One region of the Butyrivibrio fibrisolvens genome, then DNA from elsewhere that is predicted to be linked to it. Evidence: riboswitches for the same ligand, from Rfam matches in the RefSeq annotation. Region 1 holds a riboswitch; the other holds the start of a gene.
The links. Region 1 has a riboswitch for FMN ahead of I7804_RS14130 (ECF transporter S component). Riboswitches for the same ligand answer to the same signal wherever they lie in the genome.
Positions count from the first base shown of each region.

Region 2: linked by a shared signal. The riboswitch ahead of ribD (bifunctional diaminohydroxyphosphoribosylaminopyrimidine deaminase/5-amino-6-(5-phosphoribosylamino)uracil reductase RibD) and the one ahead of I7804_RS14130 (ECF transporter S component) in region 1 are both predicted to bind FMN.

Region 1 is NZ_CP065800.1:3,391,275-3,395,495, forward strand. It holds gene I7804_RS14120 (ion transporter) at 1-72, shown strand, start outside; gene I7804_RS14125 (DUF6033 family protein) at 200-1,048, opposite strand; gene I7804_RS14130 (ECF transporter S component) at 1,397-2,161, opposite strand; FMN riboswitch at 2,413-2,528, opposite strand; gene I7804_RS14135 (D-2-hydroxyacid dehydrogenase) at 2,812-3,750, shown strand; gene I7804_RS14140 (tRNA dihydrouridine synthase) at 3,773-4,221, shown strand, end outside.
Region 2 is NZ_CP065800.1:451,373-455,593, forward strand. It holds gene ribE (riboflavin synthase) at 1-455, opposite strand, end outside; gene ribD (bifunctional diaminohydroxyphosphoribosylaminopyrimidine deaminase/5-amino-6-(5-phosphoribosylamino)uracil reductase RibD) at 461-1,669, opposite strand; FMN riboswitch at 2,055-2,169, opposite strand; gene I7804_RS01865 (ECF transporter S component) at 2,249-2,872, opposite strand; gene I7804_RS01870 (alanine/glycine:cation symporter family protein) at 3,309-4,221, shown strand, end outside.

The sequences.
Region 1 (4,221 bases):
GGCAATCTGGTGCTTATGGAGGGCGATGTCTTATTCCTATATAGCGTAACAAAAGCAGGGATTGATCTGTAGAGGCAATCCCTGCTTTTGCAAAACTAAAACCACCCACTTGAACGGACCGGCATCTCCAAAGTCTTTGCAGGGGCAGGTCCGTCCAAGTTGGGTAGTATTAGTTAAAAATCAAAATACTGGCGGTAGTCTATATGTTAAAATCAAAGTGCTGTCCTACCATCATTTCTTCCTGTGTTCTGACGCTGTCGCTTCTAAAGAGCATAGCCTGATCTGCTATCTTTTTTAGGAGTTCATCAGCGGTATTTGCTGTAATTGTTACATACTCATCTTCATCAGGAATTCTATCTTTGTCCCTTGTTTTGTTAGTATTATCTGCAACTTTTTCATCCTTATCGCTAATATGTTTATTGCTGATATCCCTGTCTTTATCCTTCTTATGGGCTTTCTTTTCTTCCAGTTTCCTGGCTGCCTTTTCTTCCGCCTTCTTCTTGGCTGCTTTTTTCTCAATGCGGGCTTTCTGAGCCTTTGAAGAGTTCTTTAATGTTGCAAAAAGTGTAGCTGTGCCGTCATCATTAATCTTCATGCCGTATCCTTGAACATCTGCTCCTGTAGATGCAAGACCGCTACTAAGGGCTTTGATCTGAGCTTCTGCACCTTTGATAGTTGCTTCTATCTTGCTTGCATACTTCTCATCATTAGCCATTCTCTCGATTTTCTCATCATCGATAAGAACTACTGTCTTATTGGCCTTGCCATATGCAGCAGCATTGGCCTCGACCTGTTCTTTCATATCCTTGGATACCAGGACGAAGTCCATGCCGGGAAATTTGGCTTTAAACTTCTCATAGAACTTTGCAGCCTTTTCACTTAACTGAACATCACCTACTGTCCTGCCTGTAACCTTTGGTGTATTCTTGTTTTCAGCTGCTTTGGTTTTATCTGACTGCTCTTCTTTTTTGACGGATTTATTGTATGACGAAGTGTCATACATAGACTGTGCCGCGCTTATACGCGCGATATCATTTGATAATGCCATAACAGACTCCTTTCCTAAGAGATATACGCTTCTATCACTGATCATATCCGGTGAAGCAATCTCTATATACGCATCCTTGCAACTACTACTTTTACCAGTGTGCCGGATCATTCACATTTAATTAAATACAAAAGAATCCGTACACTAAATCGACGACACTATCTCAATTTGTATATCGGAATTATCTAAGACTTTATTTATAGCTTCCTGCTTAGTAGGTGCAATATCCGGGGGCATTTGTACACTGCCTTTTTCTCTTTAACTAAAAATATAAGCAGTGACATTATAAACTGCCACTGCCTACTATACAGATGATCTATCAAATTCAGATCATAAGCTCCAAAAAAATTATTCTGCATATGTTTTCTTTCTTGAAGCCGGTACAAATGTAACATTCTTAAGGATTACGCTGATCCTCTTATATACAAATACTGTAATAATAGAATCAATACCGCCCTTGATAAGATTGAGAGGAACTACACAGTACAATACAAGTGTCCAGATACTTGTAACGTTATTATTAGCTTCAGCACCCATTCCTACAAATGCATCTATAGGCATTCCGTACAGTGCGCTATACGCAGGGAGCAGGTAGAATGCGTTCATAAGGCTTCCTACAATAGTGATAACAAGTGTTCCGATAATACAGGATATAAGCGCCATAGTGCGGGTCTTTTTGAAAGTATAGATAATAGATGCCGGAAGTATGAAGCAGCATCCTATAACAAAATTGGCAAGTTCTCCTACAAATGCTGTAGAAGTTCCTCTAATAACAAGCTCTAAGAGAATCTTCACAAACTCGATCATAACGCCTGCCATCGGCCCAAATGAAAATGCACCGATAAGAGCAGGAAGATCAGAAAGATCCAGCTTATAGAAAGATGGTGCAAAAGGAAGCGCAATCTCGAACATCATAAGAACAACAGATATAGCTGCAAATGTTCCTATAACTACTACCTTTCTGGTGCTGAGCATGGGCTCTTTAATTCCGTTGATCTTCTGTGCCAGCTTCTCACATACGATAGCGATTGCAAAGGCCGCTGCGATGATGATCGCAAAACCTATCAAATACTCTACATTTTCTGCAATACTAGCAAATAATCCATTGGTCATTTCTTTATCCCTCCTATGTCTGTACACATGTGTTATTTTCGGGAATTATTGGTTTTACGCCTGCGTTGTGAATTTAGGAATCCGGATGAATGCGTATCCTTAGAAGCGTGATTTTTGTGGGCATTTTCATCTTTTGCCAGCATAAATTCACAGTTTGGGACATATCGGACTTTTGTGTTACATACAAAAAAAGCTCCGGCATATATCCGGGGCTAACAATTCATCCATAATCCTACAGATCATAAGATCTGCATATCCTTCTTCCATCCAGACTTTACTGTCGGTACCGGAATCACACCGGTTCATGCTATCAAAGCTCGCGGACTATACCGCCGGTAGGGAATCTCACCCAACCCCGAAGTTTTATTTTGTTTTCAAATGCTATGTTAATACGCAATGTAATATGAGTCAATAGGTCAAATAAATTTTTTGCAACTTATTTTTGTTCAAACTTAGCACTTGCCAAACATACGCCACCATTTGGGGTAAGGCGAATTTTCAGTTTTTACTTATACAACTGCTCCACAGGTATTTTCATCTTGAAATAGGTCTTAGGGCGATATATTATGATGAATGACATAGGTCTATTTCAAAATCTAAAAATAATATTGATAAGTAAATATATCAATCTAAGAATATGGAGGCCACTTATGAAAATCGTATTTCTTGACCGCAAAACAATAGGTGAAGATATTGATCTAACCCCTTTTAACAGATTTGGAGAAGTTGTGATACATGACTTCTCAAAGCCGGAGGAAGTTCCTGCAAGGGTCGAGGATGCAGATATTATCATCCTTAACAAAGTCCCGATCAATGAAAAGACAATCGGAACTGCCAAGAATCTAAAGCTTGTATGTGTCACAGCAACAGGTGTCAATAATCTCGATCTTGACTATCTTGCATCAAAAGGCATTGAATGGCGCAATGTTGCAGGATATTCTACTCAGACAGTTACACAGCACACCTTTGCTCTTTTGTTCTATCTTTTTGAAAACCTTGCATACTATGACAACTATGTTAAGACAGACGGATATACCAAAGATTTTATGTTCACACATTTTGAAAAAAGATTTGGAGAGCTCTGCGGTAAGACATATGGTATAATCGGTCTTGGTGCTATCGGAAGACAGGTTGCAAGCGTTGCCAAGGCTTTTGGATGCAATGTAATCTACTATTCAACCTCTGGTAAAAATCATGACTCAGAATATAAGGAAGTTTCTTTTGACGAATTATTAGAAACATCCGATATTATATCTATTCATGCACCGCTTAATGACGCAACCGCCAACCTGATTAATAAGGACGCCCTTTCCAAGATGAAGAAATCTGCAATTCTCTTAAACCTTGGACGTGGTCCTATTGTTAACGAGAAGGATCTTGCTGATGCTCTTGAAAACGGAACTATCCGTGCTGCGGGTCTTGACGTACTCTCTGTTGAACCAATCGAAGAGTCCAATCCTCTTCTTAAGATCAAGGACAGCACTAAGCTTCTTATAACACCTCATATTGCATGGGCTAGTGTAGAAGCAAGAACAAGACTCATGAAGATCATTGAGGATCACATCGACAAGTTCCTTGCCGGTAAATAAGTTATTTTTAGGATTTATATAGATGAACATATATTATGCGCCCATGGAGGGCATCACAACATATCTGTACAGACAGCTTCACAATAAGTATTTTGGAGGGGTGGATACATATTTCACCCCTTTTATTAGTGTATTTCCCGATCACTATATCAAAAAGCGTGATGAGAGGGAGATAGATCCTGCCAACAACGAAGGGATGAGGGTCGTACCTCAGGTTCTGGCCAACAGTTCCAAAGAGCTCATATGGATCTTCAAAAAGCTCACCTCCATGGGCTATGATGAAATCAATCTCAATCTTGGATGTCCATCCGGCACAGTTACAGCTAAGGGTAGAGGTTCAGGATTTTTAAAAGAGCCTGATAAGCTAGGTACCTTCTTTGACGAAGTATTCGATTCTCTAGGCGATGATGCACGAAAACTATCAGTTAAGACCAGGATCGGGTATCTTGACGCATCTGAGATGGAGCATCT
Region 2 (4,221 bases), 1.2 Mb from region 1:
CTACCAACATCAGTAACAGTAAGGCTGATGCCATCTATACAGATGGAACCTTTTTCTATGATCAGGCTTAAGATATCTTCAGAAGCTTCTATAGTTACGCGAATAGCTATGCTATCTCGTATAAGTGATACGATCCTGCCCGTTCCGTCTATATGGCCACTGACTATGTGACCGCCAAACCTACCGTCTGCTGCCATCGCTCTTTCAAGATTGACATGCTCCATAGTTTTAAGGCTTCCAAGTCCTGTCCTGTTAAGGGTTTCCGGCATGACATCTGCCGTGAATGATGTATCGTCCATGGAAGTGACTGTAAGGCATACGCCGTTAACTGCTATGCTGTCTCCTATATTAGTACCTTCCAAAACCATGTGAGCTCCTACTCGGATATAGGAGCTTGTGCCTTGCAGATGCTTTGCAAGGAGCTTTCCCTTTTCTTCAATTATTCCTGTGAACATATGTTTTACCTTCTGTCTGGGGCATTATCATTATTGTTTTTTCGTTTTACTTCATACTCGATCAGCACATCTGTATCAAAAGCTCTTATCTCTGGATCAGACAATCTTATACTCTCTTTCATTTTGGTAATCCCGATATCTGCTACAGGTGTATATATACCTATACCTCCTACTATCTGCGCACCAACAAATGTGTATATCTTGTTGACTTTGCCGGCTTCAAGGAATGCTGCATTTATATGCTTGCCGCCTTCTACCAGTATCCCGTCTATATGGAGCAGGCCAAGCTGACGCAAAAGGTCATCAACACTTATATGCTCGCCTTCATCTACATGCCTATTCTTAGATGCATCCGTAAGATCATCCTGACCACATCTTACTTCACCATTAGAAGCTACTCCCAGCGCAGTAACTCCCATGGACTTAAGCGCAGATATCTTTTTTCTAATAGCATCTGAATATTCCAGATCATCGGCCCCATCATGAAGATACTTGTCCAGGCAGGCAACTATTAATGGCGCCTCATTTACAGTCTTTACCAGATTGCAGTCAAGGGGGATCTTCAAGTGACTATCCATGACAATCCTTATAGGATTTCTGGTTCCCGGAAGCCGGCAGGTCAGCATCGGATCATCAGTAAGAACAGTACCTATCCCTACAAGAATACCTGTGTAGTAGTTCCTAAGCTCATGGACGTATGCCCTGGCACTTTCTCCTGTGATCCATTTGGAATCCCCAAAGTCTGTAGCGATCCTGCCATCAGCTGTCATCGCGTACTTCAAGGCCACATATGGTTCTTTGCCAGTAATATAATGGAAGAAAACAGGGTTTATAGCATCGCACTCATCCTTTAGGTAATCTTCTACTACTTCTATCCCATGCTCTCTTAGAAAGGCTGTGCCCTTACCACCTACAAGAGGGTTAGGATCTCTTGAGCCTATAACTACTCTCTCTATCCCCGCTTCTACTATGGCAAGTGTGCAGGGAGGCTGTTTGCCATAATGACAGCACGGCTCAAGAGTCACATATATAGTCCCACCCTGAGCGCTTTCCTTAAGATGCCTTATAGCATCCCTTTCAGCATGAAGATCGCCATATCTGTGATGATAGCCTTCACCTATAACTCTGCCATCCTTGACTATCACTGCTCCTACCATGGGATTGGGATTAGTACGTCCCTTGGCTGATAGTGCCAGTTCGATAGCTCGCCTCATATATTGCGGATCAAGATCAGATTCTATTGAGGAATTAACATACTGCGAAGCAGTGCATACTAGGTTGTTTTGATTCAATTGTTCCCCCTTTTCTTCGGGGATATGGGAATCCGATAAGATGATGAGTAAATGGCTTAGATATTATAAGCCCAGAAGAATACCGACTAATATGATAAGAATTATCCCCTTAGAACCAATAAAAAATGTGCCCCTTCGGAAAGAGACACATCACCATCTTAAAGATTCATATACTATATCTGTATTTATATCAATAAATAGTAATTATGATAATACTACTAATCCGATAATAAGTAGCTACATACAATAATAGCTATATCATCAATATTGATATAATCTTATAACTATAGATACAAGTACGAAGGTAATCCTACTTCTCTCATCCAGACTTTACTGTCGGCCCCGGAATCTCACCAGGTCATGCCATAAGGCTCGCGGGCTATACCGCCGGTTGGGAATCGCACCCAGCCCCGAAGTTTATTATTAGTATTTAATTTTATGTAAGCATAAGCTTACGCCACATAGTATAGATTAGTTTTTATATACTTGTCAAATACATTTTTATGCAACTGTTTTGGATTCAGAATAGTTTCCATCTACTGCTCCAAGAAGACCTGTCTTAAATAGAACAGGACGAAGTGCAAGATATATGATCACTCCTATTATGGAATTGGTAACAGCATTGATAACAGTCACTGTACTGGTAACTGCAAGAAGTGAACCGATGGCTGACTGGGCTTTGTCTGCATTAGGTATGAGAATGGTATACCAGATATATTTAAGGATCGGCTCAAACACGCAGTTAAAAGCAAGACCGGCTACTGCTGCAATTATGGACCATCTTACAATATAAGCCTTATCATGATTGTGGGATATGCTTGCAACTTTATGTGCAACAAGGCCTACGATAAGTCCTATAAGCAGCTTACAGATAAATGTTCTGGGAGCTGTTGCTGCAAATCCGCCGAGGATATCCGCTATTGAAAGTCCAATAGCACCTGCAAAGCCGCCATATACGCCGCCAAGAAGCAGTGCTCCAAGCACAACAAATGCATTACCTACATGAATCTTGGTTCCCGCCGCATCTATTGCAGGAAATACTGTATATCCTACATAACAAAGTGCAGCCATAAGACCTGCATATGCAAGCTTTAATAGTCTTTGGTTCTTTTCTGTCTTTTTCATAATGTCCTCCCTTTATAAGCGAATTAATATCATATGGGTCAGGTGTCATAAGTTTCCTTAGCCATCATATGACGATAGATAATGAAGCATGTCAAAAGATGGATGAGATATTATTCACTCAGACTTTTTGTTTCAGATAATATAACACTGATCTGATCTTGATGATATTACCAATTATGCAAAAATAATTAATACCAGTTTGATTGGTATGTAAAATTTTAACAAAAAATACGTCCAGCAAAGACAAATGTTTTTATGTATGGACATTTTTTCTCTTTATTTTGTTGTTTTAATGTGGTAAAGTAAAGAAGTGCATGTTTATGCATTACTTGGATATTGCTTTTTTAATGCCACATCGATGCCAGTGCACCAACTCATTCATATTTGGTCAAATATAAATGAGTCAGCACACTAGATTACAGGAACGGAGAGTATTATGAATAATTTTTTATCTACGGTAGAAAACGTCAACAACGCTGTAAACGGCTTTGTATGGGGACTTCCAATGCTTATCCTCTTGGTAGGAACCGGAATCCTTATGACATGCCTTACCCGCTTTTTCCAGATATCACATATCAAGCACTGGATATCCAATACCATCGGCGGAATATTCAAAGACTCTCATGTAACTGCGCATACTAAGAAGAATGACACGCAGATATCCCAGTTCCAGAGCCTATGTACTGCCCTTGCAGCTACGATAGGAACCGGCAATATCGCAGGTGTTGCTGCTGCCATCGTTTCCGGAGGTCCCGGTGCAATATTCTGGATGTGGATCGTCGCTTTCTTTGGAATGATGACCAATTTCTCAGAAAATGTCCTTGGTATCTACTACCGCAGAAGAAATGAACGCAATGAATGGTGCGGCGGTGCCATGTACTACCTTAGCGATGGTCTTGGTTCAAAGCCAGGATGCAGGTATATCGGTTCTATACTTGCTGTTCTTTTTAGTATATTCTGTATATTCGCTTCTTTTGGTATAGGCAACATGGGCCAGATCAATTCTATCGCTGTTAATATGAATACCGCTTTTGGTGTTCCCAGCATAGTCACTGGTATCCTTCTTATGATCATTGCAGCCCTTGTTATAGTAGGTGGTCTTAAGAGGATTGCTTCTGTTACAGAGAAGCTCGTCCCATTCATGGCTATCATCTATATGATATGTGCTATCATCGTATGCCTTGTGCACATCGATCAGTTCTGTGCTGTATTTACTTCCATCATCAAGAGTGCCTTTGGTATGCGCGCTGTAGGCGGCGGTATTGTAGGCAGCGGCGTAGCTATGGCTGTTCAGTGGGGTATGAAAAGAGGTGTGTTCTCTAACGAAGCAGGTCTTGGTTCTTCAGTTA